3 regions of the Aeribacillus sp. FSL K6-1305 genome follow, and region 2 is predicted to be linked to each of the others. Evidence: riboswitches for the same ligand, from Rfam matches in the RefSeq annotation. Region 2 holds a riboswitch; each other region holds the start of a gene.
The links. Region 2 has a riboswitch for cobalamin ahead of NST97_RS08805 (ribonucleoside-diphosphate reductase subunit alpha). Riboswitches for the same ligand answer to the same signal wherever they lie in the genome.
Positions count from the first base shown of each region.

Region 1: linked by a shared signal. The riboswitch ahead of metE (5-methyltetrahydropteroyltriglutamate--homocysteine S-methyltransferase) and the one ahead of NST97_RS08805 (ribonucleoside-diphosphate reductase subunit alpha) in region 2 are both predicted to bind cobalamin.
Region 3: linked by a shared signal. The riboswitch ahead of NST97_RS00665 (ABC transporter substrate-binding protein) and the one ahead of NST97_RS08805 (ribonucleoside-diphosphate reductase subunit alpha) in region 2 are both predicted to bind cobalamin.

Region 1 covers NZ_JBBOQV010000002.1:525,732-536,813, forward strand. The annotation lists gene qoxC (cytochrome aa3 quinol oxidase subunit III) at 1-423, opposite strand, end outside; gene qoxB (cytochrome aa3 quinol oxidase subunit I) at 425-2,365, opposite strand; gene qoxA (cytochrome aa3 quinol oxidase subunit II) at 2,389-3,354, opposite strand; gene nfsA (oxygen-insensitive NADPH nitroreductase) at 3,860-4,609, opposite strand; gene NST97_RS12335 (BCCT family transporter) at 4,872-6,458, shown strand; cobalamin riboswitch at 6,645-6,843, shown strand; gene metE (5-methyltetrahydropteroyltriglutamate--homocysteine S-methyltransferase) at 6,995-9,277, shown strand; gene thiE (thiamine phosphate synthase) at 9,478-10,128, opposite strand; gene thiM (hydroxyethylthiazole kinase) at 10,146-10,952, opposite strand.
Region 2 covers NZ_JBBOQV010000001.1:1,825,073-1,836,154, forward strand. The annotation lists gene NST97_RS08795 (IS4 family transposase) at 1-1,127, shown strand, start outside; gene NST97_RS08800 (Hsp20/alpha crystallin family protein) at 1,540-1,980, shown strand; cobalamin riboswitch at 2,114-2,292, shown strand; gene NST97_RS08805 (ribonucleoside-diphosphate reductase subunit alpha) at 2,429-4,693, shown strand; gene NST97_RS08810 (ribonucleotide-diphosphate reductase subunit beta) at 4,706-5,749, shown strand; gene crcB (fluoride efflux transporter CrcB) at 6,300-6,707, shown strand; gene crcB (fluoride efflux transporter CrcB) at 6,720-7,082, shown strand; tRNA gene NST97_RS08825 (tRNA-Pro) at 7,143-7,216, shown strand; gene NST97_RS08830 (AI-2E family transporter) at 7,292-8,383, opposite strand; gene ytvI (sporulation integral membrane protein YtvI) at 8,525-9,553, opposite strand; partial or broken gene NST97_RS08840 (IS701 family transposase) at 9,806-10,669, opposite strand; gene NST97_RS08845 (sporulation protein) at 10,865-11,082, shown strand, end outside.
Region 3 covers NZ_JBBOQV010000001.1:150,578-161,659, reverse strand. The annotation lists gene NST97_RS00705 (histidine phosphatase family protein) at 1-568, opposite strand, end outside; gene cobS (adenosylcobinamide-GDP ribazoletransferase) at 526-1,323, opposite strand; gene NST97_RS00695 (cobyric acid synthase) at 1,325-2,827, opposite strand; gene NST97_RS00690 (bifunctional adenosylcobinamide kinase/adenosylcobinamide-phosphate guanylyltransferase) at 2,824-3,393, opposite strand; gene cobD (threonine-phosphate decarboxylase CobD) at 3,387-4,466, opposite strand; gene cbiB (adenosylcobinamide-phosphate synthase CbiB) at 4,426-5,409, opposite strand; gene NST97_RS00675 (adenosylcobinamide amidohydrolase) at 5,406-6,869, opposite strand; gene NST97_RS00670 (FecCD family ABC transporter permease) at 6,871-7,932, opposite strand; gene NST97_RS00665 (ABC transporter substrate-binding protein) at 7,895-8,869, opposite strand; cobalamin riboswitch at 8,974-9,154, opposite strand; gene NST97_RS00660 (N-acetylmuramoyl-L-alanine amidase) at 9,360-10,805, shown strand; gene NST97_RS00655 (DUF1540 domain-containing protein) at 10,888-11,046, opposite strand.

The DNA of each region.
Region 1 (11,082 bases), on a different contig from region 2:
AAGAGCGAAGAAGGATGAAAGGAACGCGCTTGTTTGCATTGTTGCACCTTCATGAACAGCATACAAAATGAACTCTTCTATTTCAAAGTACAAAAAACCGATTCCCAACAATATCGTAACAATCAGCCAGCCGATCATACCGGCTTGCTTGCCTCTTCGCATTTCATAAACGGCAAGACCGCAAGTGAAGCTGCTTGTAAGCAGAAGAAAAGTTTCAATCAAAACTGTTTTCAATTCATACAATTCCTCTGGACCTGGTCCGCCCGCTGTTCTGGAGACGAGAACAAGATAAGTAGCAAAGAGGGTGGCAAACAGGGCAAGCTCTGCCCCGAGAAAAATCCAAAAACCTAAAATATTTAATTGATTTTGTTTCGTTGAATACTCAAGTGGAAGATTCGATTGTTTTGGAGCAATTTCCGACATGTTACTCCCTCCCTGCTTCCGTCTGTTTAATTTCTTCGACCGGCACATAGTATCCATCATCATATTCAAAAGAGCGCAAAATCATGCAGATGATAACGCCGATCAATCCGATGATCGCAACCGGCATCCATTCGAAAACTAAACCGAAGCCGGCTATAAAGAAGAAGATCGACATGATGAAAGGCCGCCCCGAATTTGATGGCATATGGATTGGTTTATATTCCGGCTCCTCTTCTTCTTTTCCTTCTTTCCGTTCCTTCTTCATCATCCACCAAGCGTCAAGACCTTTTACCTGCGGTGTTACGGCAAAGTTGTAATGCGGTGCAGGCGACGGAATAGACCATTCCAGCGTCCGGCCATCCCAAGGATCTCCCGTGAGGTCACGCTCGCCTTTAAAGTACGTGTACACAACATTAATACACAGGAAGATAAAGCCGATTCCCATCATAACTGCGCCAATAGTCGAAATGACGTTTAATTCCGTCCAGCCGGCATCTGCCGGATATGTGTAAATTCTTCTTGGCATGCCCATAAATCCTAAAACATATTGCGGCAAGAAACATACATTAAAGCCAAGGACGAAAAACCAGAACGTAATTTTGCCGAGCTTTTCATTTAAAATGACGCCAAACATTTTCGGATACCAATAATGAAGCGCTGCAAAGACAGCAAAGACCGTACCGCAAATTAACGTATTATGGAAATGGGCTACAAGGAAATACGTATTATGATATTGGTAATCGGCCGCAGCCATCGAAAGCATCACACCTGTAACCCCGCCGATGACGAAAGTTGGAATAAACGCCAAAGACCATAGCATCGCAGATGTGAATTTGATTCGACCTTTATATAAAGTGAAGAGCCAGTTAAAGATTTTTACCCCTGTCGGTATGGCTATCGCCATCGTCGATACAGAGAAAAATGCATTAACCGGGGCTCCTGAACCCATTGTGAAAAAGTGGTGCACCCAAACGAGCATACTTAATACAGAAATCGCCACCATGGACCAAACCATGGCTGTATAACCGAAAAGACGTTTTCTTGCAAACGTTGAGACAACTTCCGAAAAAACCCCAAACGCTGGCAAAATGGCAATATACACTTCCGGGTGCCCCCAAATCCAGAACAGGTTCGCCCAATGCATTGGCACTCCATCGCCTGAAAGCGTAAAAAAGTGAGTGCCAAATATTCTGTCCAACGTCATTAATGCTAAAGCAACCGTCAATACCGGAAAAGCGAAAACAACCAATATAGACGTAATAAGTGTTGCCCATGTAAACATCGGCATGCGCATTAAAGTCATTCCAGGAGCTCTCATTTTTAGAATCGTTACAATGAAATTAATACCGGAGATTAATGAACCGATCCCTGAAATTTGCAATCCTAATAAATAATAATTTTGGCCCGGCCCCGGGCTGAGTTCATTTCCAGCAAGAGGCATGTATGCCGTCCACCCTGCATCCGGTGAGCCGCCGATCACAAATGAAATGTTGAACAGCAAGGCGCCAAAGAAAAACGTCCAGAAGCTGAGTGCATTCAAATACGGGAACGCCACATCTCTAGCTCCAATTTGGAGAGGAACTGCAATGTTCATGATCCCGAATATGAACGGCATTGCCATAAATAAAATCATAATGGTTCCATGTGTAGTGAAAATTTCATTATAATGCTGTGAATCTAAAAACGTATTATTTGGCACTGTCAATTGGGCGCGCATTAAAAGTGCGTCTACGCCCCCTCGGAATAGCATTAATACGGCGGAAATAATATACATAATCCCTATTTTTTTATGGTCAACAGTCGTTAGCCACTCTTTCCACAGCCATTTCCATTTTTTAAAATAGGTTAATACAAAAACGATACCAATAATTGTTAATACAATGGCTGCATCCGCCATATATATAAGGGGTTCGCCGGTAACGAAAAATTCATCCCATTTCACAGCACGTTCCTCCTTCCTTCCGATTAATGTCCTTCGTGCTGATAGCTTTCATGTTCACGATTATCATGATGATCAGATTCAACTTCCTCCAATTTTATGGTACCGTGCTTTTCTTTTGCAGGGATATTGTCTAAATGCTCACCTGGCTTCGCAAAATCAACCCACGCCAAATGTGTTCCAGAAAAAGTCAATTTATCTTTTAAAACTCCGACTTGGATGATTTCGTTAAATTGTTTTTTCGTCAGCAATGGAGCTGATGCTTGTGTTTCTTTCACCCATTTATAAAAATCTTCTTTTTCCATTGCGTTCACATCAAATGTTTGATGGGCAAATCCTTCTCCTGTAAAATTTGAATTCCGCCCTTTAAACGTCCCGACATGATCAGCCTGCAAATAAAGAGTCATTCCCATTCCAGCCATATTATATTTTTGTCCGCCCAACTCTGGAATCCATAAAGCGCTCATCCCGCCGACAGCTGTCAATTTAAATTCAACTGGAACATCTTTTGGAATGTTGACATAATTGACTGTTTCAATATTTTCCTCCGGATAGCTGAAAATCCATTTCCAATCGGCTGCTGTCGCATGAATTACAATTGGTTCAACTCCTCTAGATTCCTTCGGCGGTTTTTCAAGCTCAAAAGTCGCCTTAACCGTTGGTATCGCCAATGCAATGACAATCAACACAGGAATAGCTGTCCAAATGATTTCCAGAAGTGTATTTCCGTGCTGGTCAGGAGGCTCATAATCAAGATTTTCCGGTCTCTCCCTATATTTCCATAAAATAACTGCAAATAGCACAAAGATGACAACAATAATAAACAGCATAAACCAAATTGACCAAAGGATTAAATCCTTTTGAACCTCTGCTACAGGTCCTTTCGGATTTAATAAAACAAAGCGTTCACTGCAACCTGTCAACAAAAAAAGCAATGACAGTGGTAAAACCTTCATAAACAAGTTCAACCATTTTTGTTGTTGTGCCGGCATTTTCGATCCCTCTCAAATCAGAAATGTTTTCAATTTTCATAAAAAACCGACTTAATCGATTCAAAAAATAATTGAGTTGTAAATGAACTTTATCACATTTTTATCGAAATAAACTTTAATTCAAAAAACAGTCAAGAAACGATAAATTTTTTGTAAAATTTTTGCCACGAATCTGACACAATATAGAGAAATTCCGTTTTTTCAGGGAATCTTCTCTATATTTTCCATATAAAAGCTAATGGGAATGTATTTTCGAGGGATGTACGTGAAGAAGCTGAAAAATGACGTTTTCATCTGATTTCTTGAACCGATGTATCATTTAAATTTGCCAAGTGAGGAAATAAGCAGAATGGGTTAGCAGCCGATATGCCTAGACCTTGCCTAGTCAGGGGAAAAATAAACAAATTCATACTGAAAGGAAGAGTTCGGATAAATGACTTACATACAATTTTCTGTTCAAAAATAAAGCTCCTATCTTCATAAAATCGAGATAGGAGCTGAAGCTTTAATGTAAATTCAATCCTTTTTTCTCAACAAATTGCTTCATGTACATTCTTGTCGGATTCGAAAGCATGCGAGCCATTTGACCAGTCCAAGTATCTTTGCGAATCCCGTTTGTTCGCTGATCATAATAATTGGATACTATTTCATTATATTGTTCAAGCTCGCGCACATATGCTTCTTGATCTTGCTTATATTCTTCCTCATGATAAATATGCTCAAAAGGTATTCTTGGTTTTTTCGCCGTTTCTTTTGCAGGGTAGCCGACAGTTAATGCAAAAAGAGGGATGACCTTGTTTGGAATTTTCAACAGCTTTGATACTTCTTCTAAATTATTGCGGATGCCTCCGATGTAGCAAATGCCGAGTCCCATTGACTCAGCCGCCAACGCAGCATTTTGAGCGGCCAATGCCGCATCAATAAGCGCAACCATAAATTTTTCTGTGCTTTCCAAGGATACCGTCACGTCTTTATCTTCCATTTCGCCTATTAGTTCGTGCCGGTGCAGATCTGCGCAAAAAACAAATAAATGGCCGCTTTTTTCCACATAGTCTTGGTTCCCCGCCAGTTCCGCAAGTTTTTTTTTCGTTTCCGGATTTTTCACCCCAATGATTGAGTAAGCTTGTATGTAACTTGAAGTCGAGGCCGATTGGGCACATTCCACAATTAAGCGTATTTGTTCATCCGTAAGCGGCCGATCTTCAAATTTTCGAACGGATCGATGGTTTAAAATGGTTTCGATCACTTTATTCATCATCATCATCCTTTCTTTTATATTCTTTTCTCAAAGTTTAACTTTTTTAGACGCCCATTTCATCGATTTTGTTTTTCGGCCAAGCAAAATGTGAAACGTAAGGATTTGGCCGTAATCGAGAGCATTTATAAGGATTTCTTATAAAAAATAAAATAAATTGAATAAAAAAGCTTATTACGACAAATTAATCTGAAAAATTAAACTTTCTATCAATTTTGTTTAAAGATATAATAAAATGTAATCTTTTTTAAAGGGGGATTTGATGAAGAATCGAAACATTATGGATTGGCCGACCTTTATCGGGGCGCTGCTTTTGCTGTTAATTGTAGCCGCTCCATTAGCAGTATTCCCTGAACAAGGCGAAGCCATTGTATTAGCTGCCAGCAGCTTTTTAACACAAAAATTTGGAATATTGTATTTAATCATGGATGCAGCAGTATTGATTTTTATTCTTTATGTTTCTTTTAGCCGATACGGAAAAATCAAACTGGGGGATCCTTTAGAAAAGGCTGAGTTTCCGACATTATCTTGGGCAGCTATGCTTTTTTGCGCTGGAATTGGATCAAGTGTTCTTTATTGGGGAACGATTGAATGGGCTTACTACTATACGGGACCTCCATTTGGCATCGAACCTAGATCAAAAGAAGCCGTTGAATGGGCGGCCGCATATGGAATTTTTCATTGGGGACCGACGGCATGGGCCATCTATTGCCTCCCTGCCCTGCCAATCAGCTATTTCTATTATGTAAAGAAAAAACCGGTGTTAAAAGTAAGCGAAGCGTGCCGGCCTCTCATTGGCAAAAAAGCAGATGGACCAATAGGCAAAATCATTGATGTCTTGTTTATGTTTGGTTTGCTGGGCGGAGCTGGAACGACACTCGCTTTAGGGACGCCGCTCATTACAGAAGGAATTCATGAACTTTCCGGCATCGAACCTTCGATGACACTCCAAACAGTGGTTTTGCTTATTTGTACATTGATCTTCGCAGCAAGCGCTTACTCCGGTTTGCGGAAAGGCATTAAAATTTTGAGCGACATCAACCTATGGCTTGCCGTATTATTGTTGGTGTTTGTCTTCCTTGCCGGCCCGACCGTCTTTCTGGCGGAAACGGCCGTCAACAGCATCGGCATCATGCTTGATCATTACATGCGGATGTCTTTATGGACTGAACCTTTTAACAGTTTAGGACCGTTTGAACGAACAGGCTTTCCGGAATCATGGACGGTATTTTATTGGGCTTGGTGGCTCGTGTACGCTCCATTTGTCGGCTTGTTCGTCGCTAAAATTTCAAAAGGACGCACTGTCCGCGAAATGACGCTCGGAACAGTAGTATATGGAACGCTCGGCTGCATTCTCTTTTTTGGGATTTTAGGAAACTTTGGATTATTTTTAGAACTGACAGGCCAATACCATGTAACAGCTACATTAGATGAACATGGCGGATCAGCAGCCATTATCGGAATATTGAAACAATTGCCGTTAAGCAACATTGTGATTGCCGTATTTACTGTGCTTGCCGTGATCTTTTTAGCAACAACGTTTGATTCAAGCTCTTATATTTTAGCATCTGTTGTCCAAAAAGAAGTTGCCGATGAACCTTTGCGATGGAACCGTTTATTTTGGGCTTTTGCTCTTTCCGTTTTGCCGCTTATTTTAATGTACCTCGGCGGATTGTCCACATTGCAGACTGTTAGCATTATTGGCGGTTTCCCTTTGTTGTTTATTTTTGTCCTTTTAGCCGGTTCTTTTATCAAAGCGGCAAACCAAGATTTTTATTCCAGTAAATCTCAATTATTTAAAATGTATCCTAAAAAGAAAGGCGTGAAAAGAAACCTTCTCTCGAAATAACTGTTTTCCGGAAAAATCCCAACCGCTGTAAAGACCCGCAGAAAACCTTTATGTTCTGGCGGGTTTTTGTCATGTAAAGCGGAAGAAATCGCAAGCCATCTACTTTCCTAAAAAATTTTTCTTTTTAATTGCAAATGTGGTGTTGAAAAATAAAAAAAAATCCTCTATTCTGATAATTATAGTTTCATATGTGTACCAGCAACAGGTGCGTCATATTGCAGCCGCAATATGCGCTTAAAAGGGAAGTTTGGTGAAATTCCAACACGGTCGCGCCACTGTGATGGGGAGCTTTTGATCATCAGCCACTGTTTCTGCCAGAGAAATGGGAAGGAGATCAAAAGCGTTGAACCTAAGTCAGGAGACCTGCCTGTTGTATGCACTACGACCTACGCGTCATAGGGAGGAGTGAGAAGCCATGTTCATGTTGAAACCATTTGGGTGCCTCAACACGAGCTAGGATATCCAGTCCCTCTTTTATTAGCGTAAAGAGGGCTTTTTTATTGTGTTGAGCAAAAATCAAATGGGAGGTTTTCGTAATGGCAGCCATTAGTTCAAATCTTGGCTATCCGCGAATTGGCGAACGCCGGGAATGGAAAAAAGCTTTGGAATTATTTTGGAATGGAGACATTTCTGAAAGCAGCTTACTGGAAACGTTGAAAAAGATCCGTCTTTCCAACTTAAAGAAACAGCATGAAAGCGGAATTGAGCTGATTCCCGTAGGAGATTTTTCGTTTTATGACCACGTTCTCGATACTGCTTTCATGTTTGGATATATTCCTTCGAGGTTCCAGCATATGGATCCCCGTTCCATCAAAACATATTTCGCAATGGCAAGGGGATCCGAAGAAGCCGAGGCTTTAGAAATGACAAAATGGTTTGATACAAATTATCATTATATCGTTCCGGAACTGGAAAATAAGCCGCCTGCTTTTTTGGAAAACCGTCTGCTCAAGCTTTACAATGAAGCAAAAGACGAACTAAATATTGAGACAAAACCTGTTGTTTTAGGGCCGATTACTTTTTTAATGCTGGCGAAAAAATATGAAAAACGAGATTTTTATAAGCATTTATCTGCTTTCATCCCAGTTTATATTCAATTGTTGACAGAGTTGCATCAAGCAGGCGCAAAGTGGGTGCAAATCGATGAGCCTGTTCTCGTTCAGGAAATTGATGAGTCATTGATTCCGTTGTTTAAAGAAGTGTATGAAGCTTTTCACGAAGCGAATCCATCTTTGAACATACTGTTGCAAACTTATTTTGAAAGTCTTTCTCACTATCAACATATCGTTTCATTGCCTGTTGCTGCTATCGGTCTTGATTTTGTACATGATGGGGGAGCCAACAGTGCAAACATCCAAAAATTCGGGTTTCCAAAAGACAAAATATTGGCTGCCGGTTTAATCAGCGGCCGCAACATATGGAGGGCATCATTAGAAGAAAAAGCAAGCAAAATTGATTTTCTCGCTCAGCATGTTGATGTTGATCGATTGATCATTCAACCTTCCTGCAGCTTGCTCCATGTGCCGGTTACCGTAAAAAATGAACACGAATTGCCGGAAATTTTAAAAAATGCTCTCTCCTTTGCAGACGAAAAATTAAGTGAAGTCCATCAGCTGACACAATATGCAAAAGGTGAATTAAGTATAAGCGATTTACGATACGATGACCGTTATTACACGCAATTTATGAATTCTGATTTTCGGACAAACCGAAACGTGCAAGAGGCAGCCGCCAAGATTGAATCCTACCCGACGAACCGTGTGGACTTTTCTGTTCGGCGCAAGCTGCATAAAAATAGATGGAACTTGCCAATTCTACCGACAACAACGATCGGCAGCTTTCCGCAGACGAAAGAAATCCGCCAAACCCGTTTAAAATGGCGGAAAGGCGAATACACAAACGAGCAATATGAGTCTATTATCAAAGATGAAATCAAAAAATGGATTGATATTCAGGAACAGCTTGAACTTGATGTATTGGTCCACGGGGAATTTGAACGAACGGACATGGTGGAATATTTCGGAGAAAAACTAAAAGGAATTGCTGTTACCAAAAACGGCTGGGTGCAATCTTACGGTTCGCGCTGCGTCAGACCGCCGATCATTTATGGCGACGTTGCCTTTGATCAGCCGATGACCGTCAAAGAAAGCGTCTATGCCCAATCATTGACGGACAAACCTGTAAAAGGAATGCTGACTGGACCTGTCACCATCTTAAACTGGTCTTTTGTCCGTGATGACATTAGCTATGCGGACGTTCTTCGCCAGATTGCCCTTGCCATCCGCGAAGAAGTATTAGCTCTGGAGAAAAACGGCATAGGAATGATTCAAGTTGATGAACCTGCTATCCGTGAAGGGCTGCCGTTAAAAAGATCGAAGCAAAATCAATACATCGAAAACGCCGTCGAAGCTTTCAAACTTGCCACCAGCTCCGTCAAACCGGAAACACAAATTCATACTCATATGTGCTATTCCCAGTTTGAAGATATGATGGAAGCGATCGATAAGCTTGATGCAGACGTTATCTCGATTGAATCGTCCCGCAGCCATGGAGAGCTTGTTCATGCTTTTGAAACGTATCAATATAAAAGAGAGATTGGCTTAGGCGTATATGACATTCACAGCCCGCGAATTCCATCCGTTGAAGAAATGGCAAAAAATATCGACCGCGCCTTAGCAGTGCTTGACGTGCGCCAGTTTTGGGTTAACCCTGACTGCGGCCTAAAAACAAGATCAGTGGATGAAACGATTAGTGCTTTAAAAGTCATGGTCGAAGCTGCGAAAACCTATCGAGAAAAAATAACTGCTGCACAAATTTAAGAAAAGTGTAGGCCGATTCTCTCAGCAGTCAAATCCCGATAAAACCGGCAGAAATGTCAGTTTCTATACTTTCATTTAAAAAAGGAGCCTTGCCGCTCCTTTTTTACGTTTATAAAAGAAATCCCCTTTCGCCGACTTTCAAAAGCCGAACCTATATGTAAATATTTTATATCCACAAAATCTTATTGAAAGAAAATGTTTCACATCGTTGCTTTCTTCAGTTGAGCTGCACTTTCCTTAACATCATCCGCTAGACAAATGGCAGAAATGACGGAGATGCCGTCTGCTCCGCTAGCGATCACCTGACCGGCGTTGGCGATGTTGATCCCGCCAATTCCGACAATAGGGATGTCGATCCCTTGTTTGCGCATGCTTTCAATCAATTTTGGACCTTGTGGCTTTTTTGCATCCTCTTTCGTGTTTGTAGAAAAGATTGGCCCCACACCGATATAATCAGCGCCTTGGACAACCGCCTTTTGCGCCTCTTCAATTGTATGTGCAGAAACGCCTAAAATTTTGTCACCGATTTTTTTCCGGACAAGATCAGCCGGTTCATCCTCTTGCCCAATATGAACGCCGTCTGCATCTAGTTCAATAGCCAGATCAACGTCATCGTTGACAATAAACGGAATGTGATGTTTTTGGCAAATAGCCTGCAGCTCTTTTCCAAGCCGCCATTTTTCTTCGCCTGTTAAAGCCCACGCACCTTTTTCACGGTATTGAAAAAGCGTAATCCCGCCTGCAATCGCCTCTTCAAGCACATCAGCAGGCTTCCTTTTGCAGTTTACACTGCCCATAATAAAATACACCTTTAGCAGCTCCCGCATTTTATTTGCCGACACTCGCGCCATGTTTATCACCTTTGCTTTTATTTTTTTATAAAAGACCCTTTTTTCAGCAACTCGTCTCCCGTCACCTTTGCCAGCTGGTTCAATAATTCGATTTGAAAGCTTCCCGGTCCCCTGCCTTCTGTCACACTGTATGCTATTTCCGCCGCCACACCATAAGAGACAAGGCTTGCCACTGAGGCAACGAGCAAATCTTGTTCAACTGCGGAAAAAGCGCCGATAATGGATGATAACAGACAGCCTGTGCCCGTTACTTTTGTTAAAATCGGATGTCCGTTCTGGACTTGATATGTCGTTTGGCCATCTGTCGCCACGTCTTCTTTCCCGGTTATGACGACAACAGCGTTTAACTGCTTTGCCGCTTTCTCAGCCAATAAAACTGGATCGGCAGCTGAACCAACGGCATCCACTCCTTTCATTTGGAGCTTTTCGCCGATAACATTGGCAATTTCAGGCGCATTTCCGCGAACGATGGAAACACGAACCTCTTTTAATATTTGTTGGGCAGCTTCTGTCCGGTAAGGTGTGGCGCCAGCGCCAACAGGGTCTAAAATGACCGGTACGCCGTTTTCGTTTGCCGATTTTCCCGCAAGTATCATCGCTTCCACGACATCACTTGTTAACGTCCCGATATTTAAGACGAGTGCGCCGGCTATTTTCGCCATATCCGCCACTTCTTCCTTTGCATATGCCATTACCGGTGAAGCCCCAATCGCCAGCAAACCGTTTGCTGTAAAGTTGGTGACGACGACATTCGTAATGTTGTGGACGAGAGGATTTTGGGCGCGAACCTTTTCTAGCGCCAAAATCAATTGTTCTTTATTCATTTTCTCACTCCTTCTAGAAAGCTAAAGCATCTTGTCCAAGCTGCAAAGCGCATCATGTATTGGAAATTATTCCAACAAATTCCGTAATTCCCCAACAAATTTGAACGATAAGACAGAAGAATTTGTATTT
Region 2 (11,082 bases):
TTTTAAATACACCAACCTATCATTGGAGAAAGTTTCTGCTTTCATTAAGCAGTGAAATGATCCGTCTGCTTCAACCATTAACTTCAAAAGATCGTGTCACAGCTTTTGTGATTGATGATTCTGTCTTTTCAAGAAACCGTAGTAAGTCGGTTGAACTGTTGGCTAAGGTTTTTGATCACTCTACCCATCAGTACTTGAAAGGGTTTCAAATGCTTACCCTTGGCTGGACCGATAGTTTTACTTTTATTCCCGTTGATTTTGCTCTTCTAAGTTCACCGAAAAAGGAAAATCGCCTGCAAGAAATCAATACCAATATTGATAAACGAACATCTGGCTATAAGCGTCGCCAGGAAGCTCTGAAATCAAAACCGGACGTGGCTTCAGCTTTACTTGATCATGCGCTTGAAAAAGGGATTATAGCTGACTATGTTCTCATGGATTCCTGGTTTACACAAGCGCCTTTAATTGAGAAGATTACGAACAAAGGGTTATTTGTCATTGGCTTGGTGAAGCAATTAAAGCAGCGATACGTTTACAATGGTGAACGTTTCACACTGAATCAACTTTACAAATTGGCAAAACCTCACATGGGTAAAAAAGACATTCGCGGATCCGTTTATGCTACTTTAGACAATGGAATTCCAGTAAAAATTCTATTTGTACGAAACCGTAATAAACGGAGCGAATGGCTTGCCATTCTCAGCACAGATACAACATTAGAAAATGAAGAGATCATTCGTATTTACGGCATGCGTTGGGACATTGAAGTCTTCTTCAAATGCAATAAATCCCTTTTAAATTTAGAGAAAGAATTCCAGGGACGTTCCTACGACATGTTAATTAGCCATACAACCATTGTTTTTACACGATATATTCTCATTGCTTGGCAAATGCGAAAAGAGGAGGATCCTAAGACGATTGGCAACCTTTTTTACATCCTTTGCGAAGATGTAAAAGACATAGATTTTATTACTGCCCTTCAATCACTTATTGACCTTTTCCAAACTTTGGCGGAAGCCGAGGTTTCTTTGAACATGGACATCTTTAAAAATCAAATGAATAAATGGTTGGCCACTATACCTAATTATATCAAGCAATGCTTAAATATTTCTGTGTGCGAAAGTTGAGTAAATAATTATCATCTACTCTAATTATTTTTGTTTTAAGTTTTTTACCACTATCAGTAACATATGCAACAAAGAATAATTTTTAAATTTATAAAGTTGTCCACAGCGGTTTCCAATCATTGTGAATTTATCCAGATGATCTGTTAATTCCCAGCATGGCTGCAATTAAGCAGCTTACTTAATTTTCTTCGTATGTAAACTCTTGTTTAATAACAACAATATGCTATCCATTCGTTCACCAAGTTTTGCTAGGTTGTGCTTTTAAAAGCAACAAACACGAAACGATTTGGACGCAGCGGACTTATTTATATTTTTATGATTAAAAACAGTAATTTAAACTTTGCTTTATGTATATTTCTCTTCCCAACACAAATAATATTTTCTGTAAAAAAATCAAAGGAGGAACAATCATATGGCTCTCATTCCTTACGATCCTTTTTCTGAGATCAACCAATTTAGACGAAACATGAATCGCGTTTTTTCTGAAAGCTTCCCGCATTTTTTTGAAAACTTTGAGACTATGAATACCCCCCGGCTTGATATTCATGAAACTGCTAATGAAGTAATTGTTACGTGTGATTTGCCCGGCCTTGAAAAAAAGGAAGACGTTGACATTCATCTTGATCGCAACGTTCTTACGATCAGCGGCACAATTCAAAGAAGCAAAGAAGTAAAGGAAGAAGAAATGCATAGACGCGAACGGTTTGTAGGGCGGTTTCACCGCGCTGTTGCATTGCCGGCAAATGTAAAAGAAGAAGAAGTGAGCGCGACATATAAAAATGGCGTTTTGGAAATCCGTATTCCAAAACAAACCGAAAACAACAAAAAGAAAATTGATATTCAGTTTCATTAATTGTTTCGTGAGGTTGCAAAATTTCAATCAGCCTCACTTTTTTATTGCAATTTTCGCCAAGTACGATTATGATGAATATATAACATCAAAAATCTATATATTGTGTAATCAAAAACAATTAAATACTATATATTGAAAACCTAACGACAAAGGTGCTGTTTTCAGCTTAAAAGGGAATCCGGTGAGAATCCGGAACTGTCCCCGCAACTGTGAGTGCTACGAAATGAATAATCCACTGTACGGTTCGTATGGGAAGGATTCAAAGTAGGATGAAGCACGAGTCAGGAGACCTGCCTTTGTCCGAACGTTTCTAATTCTTCGGGGGTTGGGAAGATGAAACGATGGTTTGAATGGAGTAGTTTCGCCTTGTAAACTGCCTCCCTTTTAATCATCGTTTGATCCGCTCAGCTTCCTGAGCGGTTTTTTATTTTGATAAGGAGGATGTTTGATGAATATTACGAAAGCATTAAATCTATACGAGGTTTTTCAAAATCATTTTAACAGGAGCGATTGGGAGCTTTATCTAAGACAGCTTGAAAAAAAGTTTCCATCCCTTTCCTTTCATGAATACAGCGAGAGAGTGTCGACAACCCTACAATACCAGCAGATTGATGATCTTGAAAAATTTACAAACCTGCTGATTATTGAAGCTTTAGCAAACATTTCGGAAAGTGAGCCGGATTGGACTTTTTTAGCTGCACACGTATTTCTTGAAAAAATTTACTATGAAGCGAGCCAAAACAGAAATTACAACCAACCGGGCTACGGCGATTTTTATTTGTTAATCGAAACATTAACCGATCTTGGAATCTACAGCCCTCTTTTGCTAGAGCATTATTCAAAAGAGGAAATTATGGAGCTGGGAAATGCCATTGATCCTGAGAAGGACAAGCTGTTTACATACATCGGATTAAGGACCCTTTACGACCGGTATTTAGCTAAAGATTTTTATAAACGAACATTTGAGCTTCCACAGGAACGTTTTATGATCATCGCTATGACGTTAATGATCAACGAGCATCCGTCCAAACGTTTGCATCTTGTAAAGGAAGCGTATTGGGCATTGAGCCATTTATATATGACGGTTGCAACACCGACATTGGCTAATGCAGGAAAATCAGTCGGTCAGCTTTCAAGCTGCTTTATTGATACGGTAGACGACAGCCTTCAAGGCATTTATGATTCGAACACTGATATTGCCAATGTTTCTAAAAGCGGCGGAGGCATTGGAGTTTATTTAGGGAAAATCAGAAGCCGCGGAAGCGATATCCGGGGGTTCAAAGGAGTTTCATCAGGTGTCATTCCTTGGATGAAGCAATTAAATAATACGGCAGTGAGCGTCGACCAGCTCGGCCAAAGAAAAGGAGCAATTGCCGTTTATTTGGATGTTTGGCATAAAGATATTTTCGCCTTCCTAGATGCAAAATTAAATAACGGAGATGAACGGCTGCGCACCCATGATTTATTTACAGGTGTATGCATTCCTGACCTATTTATGGAGCAAGTTGAAAAGCGCGGGGACTGGTATTTGTTCGATCCCCACGAAGTTCGCAAAGTCATGGGATTCAGTCTGGAAGATTATTATGATGAAGAAAAAGGTAACGGCAGCTTTCGGGAAAAATATTTTGAGTGCGTGAATCATCCTTCCTTATCTAAAGAAAAAGTGCCTGCGATTGAAATAATGAAACGGATTATGATCAGCCAGCTTGAAACGGGAACACCTTTTATGTTTTATCGGGATGAAGTGAATCGAAAAAACGCAAACAAGCATGCCGGCATGATTTATTGCAGCAATTTATGCACAGAGATTGCGCAAAATCAAAGTGCTACTACTGTTGAAGAACAATATGTTGAAGATGGAAAAATTGTCATTGTGAAAAAGCCCGGCGATTTCGTCGTCTGCAACCTTTCTTCCATCAACTTGGCACGGGCTGTCCCAGACAACGTTCTGGAACGTTTAATCCCTATTCAAGTGCGGATGCTGGACAACGTTATCGATTTAAATAACATTCCGGTATTACAGGCAAAGCTTACAAATGAAAAATACCGTGCAATCGGTCTTGGAACGTTTGGCATGCATCATTTATTTGCACTAAAGGAAATTACATGGGAAAGCGACGAGGCAGTCCAATTTGTCGACCAATTATATGAAAAAATTGCGTATTTAACCATTCAGTCGAGTATGGAGCTCGCAAAAGAAAAAGGCGCATACCCTCTCTTTAAAGGCTCGGAGTGGGATACAGGGCGATATTTTGAAATCCGCGGTTATACGTCAAAAAAATGGCAGGAATTAAAGGAAAAAGTGCAGACTTTTGGAATTCGCAACAGCTATTTAATGGCGGTCGCACCGAACGCATCGACCTCCATTATAGCCGGAAGCACAGCAAGCATCGATCCAATTTTCCAAAAAGTTTATTCAGAGGAAAAGAAAGACTACAAAATTCCAGTTACCGTTCCCGACTTAAATGCGAAAACGACTTGGTATTATAAATCCGCTTATTTGATCGACCAAACATGGAGCATTAAACAAAATGCAGTGCGCCAGAAACATATTGACCAGTCCATTTCCTTCAACTTTTACGTCCTAAACACGATTAAAGCGAAAGAATTGCTGGAGCTTCATTTGACAGCTTGGAAATCCGGATTAAAAACAACGTATTATGTCCGTTCGACATCAAGCGACATTTATGAATGTGAATCATGTGCAAGTTAAGGAGGAATTAATATGGAGCAAACATTAACAAAACGAGTTATTATGGATCCTGATGCACCAAACCGTTCAACAGCAATAGTGAACGGAAAATGTTCCAACGTGCTCAATTGGGATGATGTCGCCTACCCGTGGGCATATCCAAAATATAAACGGATGCTCGCAAACTTTTGGACACCTTTTGAAATCAATATGGCTCAAGATGTGAAGCAATTTCCTGAGCTTTCAGAAAGAGAACAGGACGCATTTTTAAAAATTATCGGCCTCTTAGCTTTATTAGACAGCATTCAAACCGATTATGCCGGAAAAGTTGCTGATTATATTACAGACTCGAGCATAAACGCCTTAATGATCTTGCTCGCTCAGCAGGAAGTGATTCATAACCATTCATATTCGTATATTCTTTCAAGCATCGTGCCTAAAAACGTACAGGATGAAGTATTTGAATATTGGCGGAACGAACCGGTTTTAAGGAAGCGAAATGAATTTGTCACCAACGGGTATAAAGCATTTGCAGAAAATCCGAATGTGGAGAATTTGTTGAAATCGATCGTCTTTGATGTCATACTGGAAGGTTTATTTTTCTATTCCGGTTTCGCATTCTTTTATAATTTAGCCAGAAACCAAAAGATGGTAGCCACTAGCACGATGATTAACTACATTAACCGTGATGAACAAATACACGTAGGTTTGTTTGAAAAAATTTTCAAAGCGGTGCTGAAGCAATATCCTGAATATGATACAGATGAACTGAAACAATTCGTTTCGAAAACATTTATGAAAGCAGCCGAGCTGGAAATCGAATGGGCCGGTGTAATTATCGGCAATGACATTGAAGGCCTGCATTTAAAAGATGTGGAGAGCTATATTAAATTTTATGCGAATTTCCGTGCCAATCAGCTGGGATTCGAACGTCCTTTTGAAGGCTATCGGACAAATCCTTTGAAATGGATACGGGCTTATGAAGAAGTGGACTTAGGAAAATCAGACTTCTTTGAACAAAAATCGAGACAATATACAAAAGTCAACACGATTGATAGCGGCTTTGATGAGTTGTAAAAATTTACGTTCTCATGATAACGGGCAGCAGAGACTGCCCGTTTTTTTATCTGCTGCCAAACCAAAAGGAATGCTATGAATGAATTTTTCGATAAGCAAATACTTTCTTTTAAAAGAGCTTATCTTTTTTGGAACCTAAGCATCCCATTTTTCCATGCCATGGTATAATATGTGCGGAGGGGATCTATGTTAAAATCAACCTTGATCATAATGTCAATTTTGTTAGTAACAATTCATTTCGCTGTTCTATATTTTTGGATGTTTGATTGGCAAAAATTAGCTACAAAAACAGGCTTTATAAGTTGGTTTGCCTCGATTCTATTAGGCATCTTTGTATATTTTTCTTTTCAAACTTTCAGCAGATGTGACAAAGCTGCTGTCGTCATCAGAAACATATTGTTATGTTCAACTTTACTGACCATCTTTTTAGCTTGTATTGCGTTCATTATAGAAGCAATTACAAAGGCGATGCCCTAAAAAAAGAAATATAGTTTTCACGATATTGGCTAAAAAGAAATATGTTGTTTCCCACCATTGCGAGGTGAATATAATGATTTATTTATTAGTCGGTTTGGGCGGGATAGCAGGTGCCTGCCTTCGATACTGTGTCGGCCTATGGACTTCCAGCTTTTGGACCGGATCTTTCCCAGCAGCGACACTTTTAGCCAATTTGGCTGGAAGTTTTCTTTTAGGATGGTTGACTGAATATGTATTTAAAATAAAAGGATTTCCTCCCCATTTTGCCACAGCGATCGGTACTGGCTTAATCGGGTCATTCACAACATTTTCAACTTTTAGTTTTGAGAACATTCAATTGATGATTGCCGATAAATGGGAAACAGCCATTATGTATACATTGTCAAGCTTAATAGGCGGTTATTTATTTGTTTCGTCTGGTTATCATCTTGGCCGAAAAATGCTTTCCCAGCACAACGCACGAACGGCCGATCATGAATAGGAGTGAAGAGTAATGCTTTTCAACTTTATCGTTGTAGGAATCGGAGGTTTTTTAGGAGCTAATGCCCGCTTGATCGTCACCAATTGGATTAAAAAGAAAAGCAATATGAAGTTCCCTGTCGCAACATTTATTATCAATGTCAGCGGATCTTTCCTGCTCGGCCTTTTGATCGGCATGAATATTTCAGAAGCATATCTACTGTTATTTGGAACGGGATATTTAGGAGCCTTTACCACCTTTTCTACGTTTCAGCTTGAAAATAAACAGCTGTTGACAGAAAAACAAAAAACAGTGTCCATTTGCTATTTTCTTTCAAGCTATGCGTTCGGTCTTTTGTTTGCCTTTCTCGGCTTCCAACTAGGCGCTATATTTTAAAAACTTATTTGAATCATATTGTCATGGTTTGATTTTTTCTTTATAATACAGATTGTCCAGCGGGATGTAGCTCAGCTTGGTAGAGCACCAGCATGGGGTGCTGGGGGTCGCAGGTTCGAATCCTGTCATCCCGACTCTGTAAATCTCCTAAATCATCATTTAAAATCAAAAACGCCGCTTGAGCTTTTTCAAGCGGCGTATATTTTGAATTACGTCTTTTTAATCCCTTTCCTCAGTTTAATTAATTTATATAAGTTAATCACAACCGTTTTGGTTACAGCATATGTTGGAACAGCCAAAATCATCCCCAAAATTCCCGCGATATTTCCTGCAACAAGCAACAAAATAATAATGGTCAGCGGATGTGTATCAAGCCTCTTGCCGATAATAAACGGAGAAATCACATTCCCATCAATTTGCTGAACAATTGTCACAACAATAATCGCAAGAAGCGCTTTAAAAGGCGAATCAAGCAAGCCGACAATAACGGCCGGAGCAGCTCCAATAAACGGACCTAAATACGGAATAATATTGGTGATTGCCACAGTTATTCCAAGCAGCAAAGCATATGGCAGATCAATAATTAAGTATCCGATAAACGTAAAGAGCCCGACAAACATGGAAACAAGCATTTGTCCTTGAATATAGGTAGATAAGGTTTCGCCTGTTTCCTTTAAGATAATCATAACTTCATCGCGGAAATCGCTCGGAAAAAACTTTACGACCTGGTGCGGCAGCTTATGTCCGTCCTTGATCATATAAAATAAAATGAACGGCACCGTGACAATAATGAGTGTTATATTTGTGATAACGCTGAAAACGGACTGAACGCCATTCGTAATATTATTTGTAATTCTCGATGCATATTGCGTAATGGTGCTCTCAATTTTTTCAATGGAAAAATAATCTTGCGTCAATACCCATTGGAACCAGCTTGTTTGATACAGGTTTTCAATGATTTCTCTCGTTTTTGTTATATAAAAAGGAATGTTTCGAATTAAATCATTAAACTGCTTAACAATCGTAGGCCCTACCAACCCGATGACGATCGAAATTCCGCCGATAAACACGATATACAAAATCAAAATAGCCAGAACTCTTGGAATTTTTCGCTTTTCAAGAAAGCCAATAATCGGAGCAAACAAAAAGTAAAGAAAACCGGAAATAATTATGGGAAAAAACAAAGTAGTTATAAAGATCACAATGGGCTCAAAAAGAAAAGATATTTTTGTGCTGAAATATAAGATCAAAATGATCAAAAGTATTTCTAACGTCCAAAAATGAAGTTTTGATTTAAACAAAATGCTTGCCTCCCGCATCCAATTTTGCAACATTCGTTCCAATATTTAGAATATCATGTATTTACATATTCTAAGCAATTTTTTTCAATCCTCCTATTGCTTCTAATCCAAATTTTCCGCTCAAATTTAAGGAAAACCTTTTTAAATTTTTATGTTAAGCTTTATAATGTTTGCTCTTCGCAATGTTTCAAACAAAATCACAACAACAGGACCTAAAAATAAACCTAATATACCGAGCATCTTTAGTCCAATGAACATGCTGATCAAGGCGGCAAGAGGGCTTATTCCCATGTTGGTCGACATAATTTTCGGTTCGACAGCACGTCTGACGACAGTGATCACAAGAAATAAGACAACTAATCCTATTCCGAGATTGGTTTGCCCCTGGCTAAATGCATAAATAGCCCAAGGAACCAGCACCGATCCTGTTCCCAATATTGGAAGGATGTCAACAACCACGATAATGATTGCCAAAATCAAGCTATAATCTACACGAAGCAGCACCAACCCAATATAAGCTAGTATAAATGTCAGCAAACTTAAGATAACTTGCGCTTTAATAAAGCCGAAGCCTGCTTTGTAAAGATCATTCACAACATATTTTATTTTATTTCTCGTTTTTTCTGTCAGCATGGTCTCGAGCGAAGCCCATATTTTCGGCAGATCCAAACTGATTAAATAGAGAGCAATCAAATAAATCAGCGCTTCAATGAAAAAGCCAGGAATGCCGGAAACAAATAATATGAGCGATTCCATCAATTGCTTCACAAGACCGTCAACTGCATTGACAGAATTATTAATGGAAATTTCAATAGACGTCATGACACCTTCTGGAAGGGAAGCGGAATAATTTTCCCACGTATCAAGAAGAGGATTAATAAAATCATGATTGAATTTTCTAACATATAAAGGGATATTTTCTATAAAACTCACAAAGTTTGTATATATAAAGTTTATCAAACCAAAGCCTAGAATACATAATAAGAGTAAAAAAACAACAAAAATGAGCAAAACTGCATAAGGTCTTTTTATTTTAAATCGATTTTGGAGAATGCTGATAGGCTTTTCAAGTACAAGAGCTGTAAGCAGCGCAAGCAATATCGGGATGCTGAACGGTATTAGTATAAGAATGGCAATACCAATGATGATAAGCGGAAGATACTTTTTCATTTTCAATACATCATTCTCCTATCTATTCTATACTCAAAATCATCATGTTATCCTTATTATATCGTGGATTTTCCATTTGAACTATTGAAATTCCTTATTATTTTTATAAATTGTTATTTGTTCGACATTTTGCAAAACACATTTACTTCAGTAAAAAAAATACTAGACAAATCGCAATTTGACCAATATACTGTAGATGAGCAATTTTCATAACAATAATTACCATACCAAAAGAGACAAACAGGGTACCCCTTATGCCACATGGAGCTGTTTTTTGACAACATCAATGGGAATATCTTGCTTCGCTGCATGGTAAATGAACTCGACGAGACTATGCCCTTTCTTCGTTCGGAGAAGATCAAGCCCAGTAGAGAAATCCCGGTTGGACTCGACCATACTGTACACATAAGCGAGTTGCACCAAGATCCAATACCGTTTCACCGCCCGACGTTGACGAACGCGGTACCCATCGAGCTTCAGCTGGTCTTTCGCTTGTCGAAAAAAGCATTCGATCGACCAACGCTGGGCATAGTAGCGCAAGATCTCTTCATCGCTTAGCTCCCGGTCGGTGCTCAAGACGCAGTGAAGATGTTCGGGTGTCATCGGCTGATCGGCTTTCCAAGCCAACAACACAACGGCATCATCGAGACCTTTCAGCGATCCCTCGTAGCGATACACGCGATAACGCTCTTCTCCCACCGTGACGAGATGGGTGTCGTTCGGTTCGATATAGCGGGCAAACTGTTTGGCTTGGATGGCGATGCCTTTCGGATAGAGAATCCGGTTCGTTTTGAGCATCGCGATGACGTGAAATCCTTTTTTCAGACAGGCTTCCACGAGCGCTTGCGATGGATACCACGAATCCATCAGCACATAAACGGGACGGCGTACATCCAAAGAAGAAAGCATCTCGATCGCGAGTTCCCCCTTGCTTTTCCCAGCCGCCTTGTCGTAGAGGCGGAACGCAAAGGGAAAAGCCTGGGTCATCGTATGAACCATGAGCCAAACAAGAGAATGTCCCCAGATCGACTTTTTCTCTGTGTGAGAATAGTGCCAATCACACCCTTGAATGGCGTGCGTTGCCCGTGACGAAGGCTTGATTTTTTGGCAAATCGTACAATATAATCAAATTAGAAAAACGGAATAAGAATAAAAATTCCCAAAGGGGAGTAGCTTAACAATAAAGTCGTCATTTCGTGGAGGAATCCACCGGCTTTATTGAACAACTGGATGTTGTTAGCGAGACCTTTGCCATAAAAATGGCAAAGGTCTTTTTGCATCTTAAAACAATTTTTGGGAGGATGATTTGAGTTGCTGCTTAGAAAATATATGTCCAAAATCGGAATAGGCTCTGCAACAGTCGATCTTGTACTGGATAAAGAAACGTATTCTCCAGGAGAAAAAGTAACAGGCACGCTCTACATTAAAGGAGGCACTATAACTCAAAAGATTAAGCAGCTGCAATGTGATCTTATGAAAATAAACAATCAGGCTGATCAGCAATCAATCGCCTCCATTACGTTATTCGC
Region 3 (11,082 bases), 1.7 Mb from region 2:
CCCTCCTTACATCTGTTCGCTTTCCTGTCAATGAACAATACGCTCCATGATCCAAGCGCCATTGCCAATATGATGATCCTTCGGGTCCATACCGATAAAGGATCTCGCGAATGACGCCGCCATGAGTGATCATTGCAATGTGGGAAATGGTTTCATCAAAAAAATAGGTGACCGTCTTTTCCCAGCCTCTTTTGACCCTTTCTGAAAAGGTTGGATACGATTCTCCGTTTGGCACTTCAAGATGCAGCATATCGCGAAGCCAGCTTTGATAGCGGGCATCTCCTTTCAGTTCGGAATAGGTTTTCTGTTCCCAATCGCCGAAATTCATTTCCCTGAGTTCTTTTAAGGCAACGAATTTTTGTTTTGGGTAAATGATGCCGGCCGTTTCTGCGGCGCGTTGCAAATCGCTTGCTATTACCAGATCAGGAGCTTTTGGATAATGGCTTTTTTCCAAAGCTTTTTTTCCTTCTTCACACAGTGCTTCATCCGTCCAGCCGATATAGCGTTTTTGTCTATTTGCTTCTGTCAACCCATGACGTATAAGAGTAACAACCACGTTACCATCCATAAAACTGTCTCACTCCCTTCAATCACTGCTCCAAAGGAATCTCCTGTTAAGCCGCCGAACGATTGAAGGAAAAACCGGCGGGCGTACAAATAAAGGAAAATAGACGATAAGGCCATCAAAAGATAAACGGCTGGTAAACCCGGGATCATGGGGACGGCGATGAAAAAACATAACAAATAACCGATCAGAACGGCGAAATCTTTTTTGGCAAGCGTTTTAGCAAACAAGTACCCAAGCCCTTCCCGTTTCGCCATTCCCGGACCATCAATCATTAGGGCGCAAACGATGAGACGGGAAAAAAACGGAATGAACACAGCAAACCAAAAATTGTCGATTGCGCCGATGATTTCCGCCATAAACAAAAAGCGAAAAGCTGACAAAAACAGCAGCGCCAACACCCCAAATGTTCCCACTCTGGGATCTTCCATAATCTTCAGCCTTTTTTCCTTGTCGCGATAAGAAAAATAGGCATCCGCTGTATCTGTAAAACCGTCAAGATGAATACCGCCCGTTATCGCCACAAAATAGAATAAAAGAAAAAGAGCGCAAGCCCAATTGGACAATGGTGTCCAAAATTTTGCCATATAGATGATCAAACTGCCTGTCAAACCGATGAAAAACCCGATCATCGGCAAACTTAACACCGCGAATTTGATCCGTTTCTCATCTATTGCAAACTCCTTTTGAACCGGAATGATTGTGAAAAACTGGAGCGCAAGAAAAAAACCCTCCATTATTTGTCTGGCCGTTCTCATTTCATTCCCCCCACGATTGAATGATGTTGAGCAAATCATCCATATGAATATGGTTTTGGACATGTCGGGCAATCTGTTCATACTTTTTTGTTTTTTCCTTTTTCAACCATTTTACTTGCTTTTTTTCAAGTCCTTTCCGTTCTCGAATCCTGTTGAGCCATTCCGTGCGGAATTCGTCATTGAAAAAAATATGGTGGAAATATGTGCCAATAACCCTTCCAGAGTCGATCACCGCACCATCCGTCCCGTCCGAAAGCTTGATAAAAGGCCGCACTGCTTGCGGAACAATCGGTTCGGTTACGCCTAAATGAATTTCATACCCTTCCACGAAAAACTGGGGAAAACCTGATTGCGGATGAATAATTCCTTTGTTCCGCACCGTTTTTTTCTCATGATAAAAGGTTGTGCCCACTGGGAGGATGTTGAATCCTTCTTCATAACGTCCTTTCACCCCTGTATCCGATCCGGCTTTATCATACAAGTATCTTGAAAGCATTTGATAACCGCCGCAAATGCCGATGATCGTTCCGCCCGTTTCGTTGTATGCTTTAATCTTTTGAGCCAAGCCGCTATTTTTCAATTGTTGCAGATCGTGAATCGTGCTTCTCGTTCCCGGAATCAAGAGGGCATCCGGTTCGCCGAATTCATCCGGGCCGTACACAAGTCGAATGGAAACATCTTCTTCAAATAAAAACGGCTCAACGTCCGTATAATTGGATATATAGGGGAGCTTTACCACCGCAATGTCAATTTCTCTCCTGTTTTGGTTGGCAAATCGTTTGGCAAGCGACAAAGAATCTTCGCCTTCGATCATATGTCCTGAAACATAAGGGACCACCCCTAATACTTTGATGCCCGTCCGTTCCTCCAGCCATTGCACACCGGGTTGAAACAAGCTGAGATCTCCTCGGAATTTGTTGATGATAATCCCCTTTACCCGGCTACGTTCTTCTTCGGAAAAAAGTTCAAGCGTCCCGATAATGCTGGCAAACACGCCGCCCCGATCGATATCTGCCACCAGTATCACCGGAACGTCGGCCAGTTCGGCCACTTTCATGTTGACAAGTTCCCTGTCTTTCAAGTTGATTTCAACAGGACTTCCTGCCCCTTCCATCACGAGAAAATCATATTGTTCCGACAGCTTTTCCAGTGAAAGCTGAATCGCTTCCAGCCCTTTTAGATAAAATTTTTCGCGGTAAGCTTGACCGCCTAATGTTTCATAGCTTTTGCCAAGCAAGACGATTTCCGAAGTGCAATCGCTTTTCGGTTTCAATAAAATCGGGTTCATATAGACGGAGGCCGCCGTGCCGGCGGCTTCTGCCTGAATTCCTTGAGCCCTGCCGATCTCCCTTCCATCCAATGTGACATATGAGTTGTTTGACATATTTTGTGATTTAAACGGAGCAACCTTGTAGCCAAGTTTGTGAAAAATAGCACAAAATGCCGTTGCAATGAAACTTTTGCCAACATCAGAAGCCGTTCCCTGAATCATGATCCCTTTCATTGTAGTTCTCCCTTCATAGCAACTGGAATGCCGAATTCCATTCTGACCACCAAATCCGCACGTTCAACGATTTGTTGATGGAGATGGCCGAGAAGGCGAACATATTGGAACACTGCATTTGACCGCGCTGGAAATTCCCAGTTGACCTCATTGGAGACGATGCAAAATAGCTCGCAGCTTTTTTGCAGCTCAGATAGATCACGGATGATTTTTTCCAACACATATTGGCGAAAAGAAGCGGCCTGCCATCGTTCACCATGTTGTTCATGAAAAAAAAGTTCGTTCGTCAACAACGTTGTTAAACAGTCTAGCAGCACAAAATCATTTTTTTGCAGTTTTTTCGATAACTTGCCGACATCATTTGTCTGTTCAATTGCCAGCCATTTTTCTTTGCCTTGGGCTCTTTTTAGCTGGTGTTGCAATATTCGTTTTGTCATTTCTTCGTCTGATGGAAAAGAGGTTGCAATATAAACAAGGCGGTTGGCCTGATTCTTTTTAGCCGTCAAATAATGTTCTGCCCACGAACTTTTCCCGCTTCTCACCCCGCCGGTCACAAAGATTAACACTTGTCCTTCCACTCCTTAAGCGCTGAAAGAAGCCGGTCGTTTTCTTCTTTTCTCTTAACCGCCAAACGAATGTATTTGCCGGACAGCCCGTTGAAATTGTATGTATGTCTAGGTACTATACCTCTTTCCAATAAAAAGCGGATCAAAGGCAGCATATCTTTTTTTGGCTGCTCTCTTAACAAATAAAAATTGACAGAGCTGTCCGCCACCACAAAACCAAGTTCATGGAGATGTTCAAACATTCGCTTCCGTTCTTGAGAGATCATTCTTTTTGTTTTTTTAACATAGTCTTCGTCCTTTAATGCTTCTATTCCCGCCCTCTGTCCAATGGCGTTGACGCTCCAATGCACCTGAAATTTTTTTAGTCTCTGGATGACCGTCTCATCGGCAAACAAAAAGCCGAGTCTTAAACCTGCAATGGCATACATTTTGGTCAAAGAACGCAAAATGATCACATTGGAAAAAGATGATAAACAATTCAGAATTGATACGTTTTCCAAGGCGAAATCATAGAATGCTTCGTCCAGAACCACAAACGCATGCTTCTTTTTGGCATCTTGAATGATTTCCAATAATGCTTCCCGGTTAAATACTTTGCCTGTCGGATTGTTGGGGTGGCAGAGGAAAACCGCTTTTTTCCCGGAAAGAGCCGTTTTTAGCTCCTCAACGTTCAACTCCCAATTCTCTTCCTCTTTTAAAACATAGGATGAAATCCTCTTTGAGAACGGTTCGCATGCTTTTCGGTATTCTGAAAATGCCGGTTCCACGATCAAAACGTCTTCATTTTGCAGCAAGGCGGCTGCAATGATAAAAATAAGTTCTGCGGCACCGTTTCCAATTAATATATTTTCAGGCGAAACATTTTCCTTTCCGGCAATTACCGCTCGCAATTCCCTTATATCAGGGTCTGGATAATCGGAAACAAATGAAAAAAAGCGATGCCAATTTTTGCGGATGCATTCAGGCGGGCCGAAAGGATTGATGTTGACGCTGAAATCGATGATGTTTTCCGGCATCCGGATGTTCAATGATTTATAAAGATAAGATGGATTGGCTCCATGTGATGGCAGCATCGAAGCATACACCTCCGATCATGAAAAATAGCAAGAAAAACCTGTCTGTTTTCTTCATAATATCAATGGCCTCCGGAATATGTTTTGCTTCTAGCGAATAAACCCCGTCTCCCAATTTAGGGCGATTAGAAATTTTCCCTTGATAACGGTTGATTCCCCCTAATGATACACCCAGCAAAGCAGCCATGGCGCTTTCAAGAAATCCGCTGTTGGGGCTGGGGTGTTTGCGCGCATCCCTTTTCAGAATGGAAAAGCATTCCCGCTTTTGAATCCCTTTTGCCGGATGATTGACAAGTACCATGATGAAAGCTGTCAGACGGCTCGGAAGGTAATTCAACAAATCGTCCAGCTTGGCGGAAGCAAACCCGAATTCAGCGAACTTCTCGTTTTGATAGCCTACCATCGAATCCGCAGTATTGACGACCCTGTACAAAACCGCAAAAGGAGCTCCGCCGAACAGCGCCCAAAAAAGCGGTGCGGTAATGCCATCGCTCGTATTTTCCGCTACCGTTTCCACCGTTCCCCGAACGATTTCCGATTCTGGCAAATCTGCCGTATCGCGGCCGACAATCCATGACAGCTTTTCTCTTGCCGAAACGAGATTTTTTTGGCAAAGCGGTTCATAAACTGCCAAAGCTGCTTCCCGCAAACTTTTTTCCGCTATCATAAAAGAAATGATCACCGCTTCCGCAAAAATGCCCGCTGCTGGGTGAAGCCTAGAGAAAAATGACACAATTGAAAAAGCGGCCAGCATAAAAAATAAACCGACCAGCATGATCATCGCCATACCTTTTTCTTTCTTAAAGCGCCCTTTGTTGAGGCGCCGTTCGCAAAACGCAATAGACCAGCCAAACAAGCGGACGGGATGGGGGGCATTTTTCGGATCCCCGATGACTTGATCGATTACAAACGCCAGCATGATCGCAATTACATGTTCTGTCATGTCCTTCCCCTTCTTTTTTTATTTAGCTGAATCGCTTGAATTGTACTCTCATATACCCCCCTGCCGACCAATCTTCCAAGTGTTGTGATCGTGCCAGCGTGCTGATGAAAAATGCCCTTTTGCGTGGCAGCCACCAATATGCTGTCTGTGGAAGTACCTGTTGCAATCGTATTGGAGACAGGATCCAACACTTTTTCATCAGCCAGCGCCTTCGTTTTGGCTTCTGTTGCCGTCATCACACTTTCAATAAATGCTTGATCAGATAACCGTCCGTTTATCAAAATCCATGTATTGATCGTCCCTGAAGCTATGCCATTCCGTTTTATACTATTTGCTGCATCCACTGCATTGGAAAGTCCTGCTGTCACAACAATGACAACGGAGACTCCTTCTGCTTCAAGCTCGCTGACTACCCCATCTTCCAAACAAGCCGCGGTCATCATGGCGACTGTTGCATGTTGATCAAACCCGTTTTTCTGCAGAAAATCGGCCATTTCCGAACGGCTGTCTTGACAATTGTAGCTTTTATCGACATGACGGTTGACAAAAGTGCTGTGCCAGCCAAATCCTCCGCCAATAATGGCAGATGAAAGGGTTTTGAGCGGCGATGCCGCTTTTAAATAGATGAGTTCCTTCGTCTGAACAATGTCCCTTTTTGTCACTTTATATGTTTCTTCCTGTTTCTGTTCGGGTATAAGCAGCATTTGCGGGCGGGCAAGCTCCGGATGTGATTGTTTGACAATCGAAACACCATACACCTGTTCAATCGTTTTTTCGTTCATCACGACAGATGGATTATCAACGGCAACCGCTTTTCCATCTTTTAATAACAGCAGTTTGTCACAATAAAGGCTTGCTAAATTCAAATCATGAAAAATTGAGACAACCGTTAATCCATTTGATTGTGTCCAATTTTTCAACTGATCAAGCATGATTTTTTGATGGGAAATATCAAGATGGTTCGTGGGTTCATCTAATAAAAGCAAAACGGGGTTTTGTGCAAGAGCCTGCGCTAAAAAAACCCTCTGTTTTTCCCCGCCGCTTAATTCATTGATCGCTTTATTTTTTAAGTGGGAAATATTCGTCTGCTCCATGGTCTTTTGGATGATTTGTTCATCTTCTCCCGTCAACCGCTTGAAGAAACCCGTTTGAAAAGGATAACGGCCGAGCGCCACTGTCTCCCAAACGGTATAATCAAACATTTGCGTTGGGATTTGCGGCAATGAAGCGATGTTTTGCGCCAATTTTTTCGGAGAATAAGCAGAAAGAGGTTTGCCGGCAAGCTCGATCGTGCCGCTTTTAACCGGAAGAATCCCGCTGATCATTTTTAATAGTGTCGTCTTTCCACTCCCGTTTGGCCCCAAAATGCCAAATATTTCCCCTTTTTTTACTGAGAAGGAAAGGTTTTCGATAATCTTTCGCTCTTGATAGCCTCCCGAAATGTTCTTGACTTGCAGCATGTTACCCTCTTCTTTCCATTCTTTGTTTCATTAAAATAAAGGCAAAGCTGGGAGCGCCGATTAAAGCCGTGATCACACCGATCGGAAGTTCTGTCGGCGACACGATCGTTCTTGAAACGAGATCCGCCAAAATTAAAAAAGCGGCGCCAAAAATGGCGGACAGAGGGAGAAGATGGCGATAATCACTTCCCCAAAGCAGCCTGTTTACATGCGGGATGACAAGACCGACAAACCCAATCGTTCCGCTGATGGCAACGGCCGCACCGGCTAAACAAGAGGATGATGCTAAAATAAACAGCTTTCTCCTTTTTACATGGACCCCAAGCTGCTTCGCCTTTTCTTCGCCAAAGGACAGAGCGTTTAATTCTGTTCCGTTTACAAAAATCAAAATGGACCCGATTAAAAAAAACGGCAAAAGCATCAATACGTATCCCCAGCCGCGCATCGCAACGCTTCCTAACAACCAGTTGACAATTTGTCGCAATTCTTCGCCTGTCAGGGCAATCATTAATGAAATGAAAGCACTTAAAAAGGAACTTAAAATAATTCCGGTCAGCACAATCGTTTCAATCCTCATCGTTTTTTCAATGAAATTGGCGAACAAAATCACAGCCAAAATCGTTAAAAAACCCGTAAAAATGCTGACAACCGGCAAAGTGAATGAGCCGAAAAAAGGAATTTGAATGCCGAAAAAAAGAACAAGTACAGCACCTAAAGAAGAACCTGATGAAACACCGAGCGTATAAGGATCTGCCAAAGGGTTTTGCAAAAGCCCTTGATAACAAGCCCCCGCCATTGCAAGCGAGGCTCCGACAAGTCCGGCTAAAACGACACGAGGAAGTCGAATATCAAGCACAATGCTTTTCATGCTTTCATCAATGTCCGGCGCCAAACCGGTATAGAACAGTTGATTGAAAATTATTTGGAAAATATCCTTAAACGTGATGTGAAACGTTCCGATAGAAATTCCTAAAAAGACGGAAAAAATAAGAAAACAAGCGGTCGCCGTATAGGCGACCACATGTTTATTTTTTGTAGACATCCGGATAAATTGCTTTCGCAAGTTCTTCTACTCCTTCAACCAATCTTGGGCCTGGGCGGCTCACCAAGTCGGAATGTACATCGTAAACCCGTTTATTTTTCACCGCTGATACATTTTCCCATCCTTTGCGTGCCAACACCTGGTCAACAGCTTTATCGACGTAATAGCCGTATGTCGTCACAATGACGTCTGGGTTCAGTTTTACAACGGCTTCTTCCGTCATTTGCGGCCAGCCTTCTTGATCGCCCGCTGCATTTTTTGCTCCAATGATCGTTAGCATTTCATCCATAAACGTTCCTTTTCCCGTCGTATAGATTTGTGGTGCGGGATTCACTTCGACAAAAACAGACACTTTTTGATCATCCGGAATCGTTTTTCCTTTTTCTTGAATATCCGCCAGTTTCGTTTTCATCTCAGCCACAATATCTTCGGCTTTGTCACTTGTCCCTGTAATTTTGCCGATTGTTTGGATGGAGTCATACACTTTATCAAATGATTGGGCATCTTCGACTACAAAAACATTTATTCCCGCATCTTTCAGCTGCTTCAGCCCTTCCTGCGAGTTATGGGCGCTGGAAGCATGCGCTAAAACAAGATCCGGTTTTAAAGAAATAATTTTTTCAACATTAAATTCCATCCCGCCAACCTTTTCTTTGTTTTGAACATCTTCCGGATAGTTGTCATTATCACTTACACCGACAATTTGTTCACCCAACCCTAAAGCATAGGCAATTTCAGTATTGCTTGGAATTAGCGAAACAATCCGCTCCGGTTTTTCGCTTACCGTCACCTCATTTCCTAAACCGTCCTTGACCTTCACCGGAAATTGTGAAGCCGTCTCTTCCGTCTTTTGATTGCTTTTGTTTTCAGACGGCTCTGATGTATTTTGTTGGCCGCATCCAGCCGCAATTCCAAATAGAAGTAATAAGGCTAAAAATAGTGCAGATAATTTTTTCATCATTTTCCTCCTCCAATAAAAAACATCTTCTTGAATTCGATAAGAAGATGTCTGAAAACGTACATATGTATTGTTTTCAAACACCTCCCTATCCGCGTAGGGTTTTAGGTGTGCTCAAACAGGCAGGTCTCCTGGCTCATGGTCATCGCTTCCTGGACCTTCCCGTTGAAACAGTGGTTTTCCCAGGTTGCTCCCATTCACAGTGGCGGGACCGCGTTGGATTTTCACCAAACTTCCCTTTTAAGCTGGCAGCTATGTGCCGGCACCTGTTTGCTTTTCGGTATAATGTTATGACGAAATGTATTATACATGATTTGATTGAATTCTGGTAGGAAGAAAATGAAAAAAATCGACAAATTGACCTAAATGTTTTGGATTTCGATACAGTTTTCGCTAAAAATAAAATTTTTTTGAACTTCCTTTCCATTACTTGAATAAAATATTTGTAGACAAGCGAATTGGATGTTTGAAAACGAAGGAGGATATTGCAGTGACAACCGTTCTTTTAGACCCTGGCCACGGAGGAAGCGATCCCGGCGCAACCTATAGAAATTATGAGGAAGAAGATTTTACGTTGACTATTGCCCTCTTGGCAAGACAACATTTACTTGAACATTACCAAGTCAACGTTCTCATGACGCGCACAGACGATCGAACAGTCGGTTTGTCAGAAAGATCATCCATGGCTAACCGAGAGAATGTTGATTTTTTCTGTTCCATTCATATTAATGCCGGCGGAGGAACAGGTTTTGAAAGCTATGTTTATAACGGAGGGGCCTCTCCAAGAACGATCCAATACCGGTCCGTCATCCATGATCAAATTATGAGCGTTATCGGTCCGAAATATAGCGTAAAGGATCGGGGCAAAAAAAGCGCCAATTTTCACGTGTTAAGAGAAACAAAAATGCCTGCGGTTCTTTTGGAAACATTGTTTATTGACCATTCGAATGACATCAAACTTTTAACATCGTCTGACTTTATGAGCGACTATGCAGCAAGCTTAGCCGATGGAATCGGAAAAGCGCTTAATTTGCCCAAAAAGTCGACACGCACCACCCCAACTCCGCAGCCATCGCCAGCTGCAGGTAGCAGGATGTACAAAGTCATTGCCGGTTCCTTTAAAAACCGAGAAAATGCAGAAAAGCTGATAAATGAACTGAAAGGAAAAAATGTTGATAGTTTCCTTTCCGCTGCGATGGTGGACGGAACAAGTTATTTCCGCGTTCAAACAGGGGCATTTAAAAATTTGCAAAATGCAAAAGACCAGTTGGCAAGGCTTGTTCAATTAGGATACAAGGATGCATTTATATTAACTCCTGCAGAACAAGGAACGGCACAATCAGGCCAAAAGACAGATTCATCTCGTTCATCAACACTTCAACCGAAAACCCCTTCTCCCGATTCAAGGGATATCCCTATTTTAGGAGAAACGCTCGTATCGGGAACAATCTTGGATTTATATGTAGGAAAAACAAATCCTAGCGCACCTCAGCTGGGCGATTTGTATGAACAATTAAGCAAATCCTACGGAATTCGCGGCGACATCGCATTTGCACAAGCAATTCATGAAACGAACTATTTCCGTTTTACGGGAGTAGTCAATCGCAATCAAAACAATTTTGCCGGAATCGGAGCTACCGGTCCAAATGTTACAGGAGCAAGCTTTTCCACTCCGAGAGAAGGGGTTCTGGCCCATCTTCAACATTTATATGCATACGCCACAACGAAGCCTCTTCCAGCCGGGTTCCCCCTTGTCGATCCCAGATTTATTTATGTGGAACGAGGTTCTGCCCCGACCTGGAAAGATTTAAATGGGAAGTGGGCCGTTCCCGGCAGCCGTTACGGAGAAATGATTTTATCCATTTACCTATCCATTTTGCAGTTTGCAATTCAACAATTGAACGCTGCTCAATCAGCCATAAGCAAACAAATATAATCTGAATTCCAAAAAGATGTTGTATAAAAATGAAAAGATTATCAAAAATACAAAGAGAGCCAACTTCCGGCTCTCTATTTTATTAAAATGTTTCTGGTTCAAACGTCTTGCAATCAGTTTCCTTTTGATTTTTTGCCGTTTTTCCTGAATGACTTACGACATAAATGGCATCAGCTGCACATTTATTCCCTTCCGCCCAATATTTGCAGTTATTTACCTCACACAAAACGTCCTGCGCCATGTTTGTCACCTCCCAGTTATATATTTTCCTTTGGAA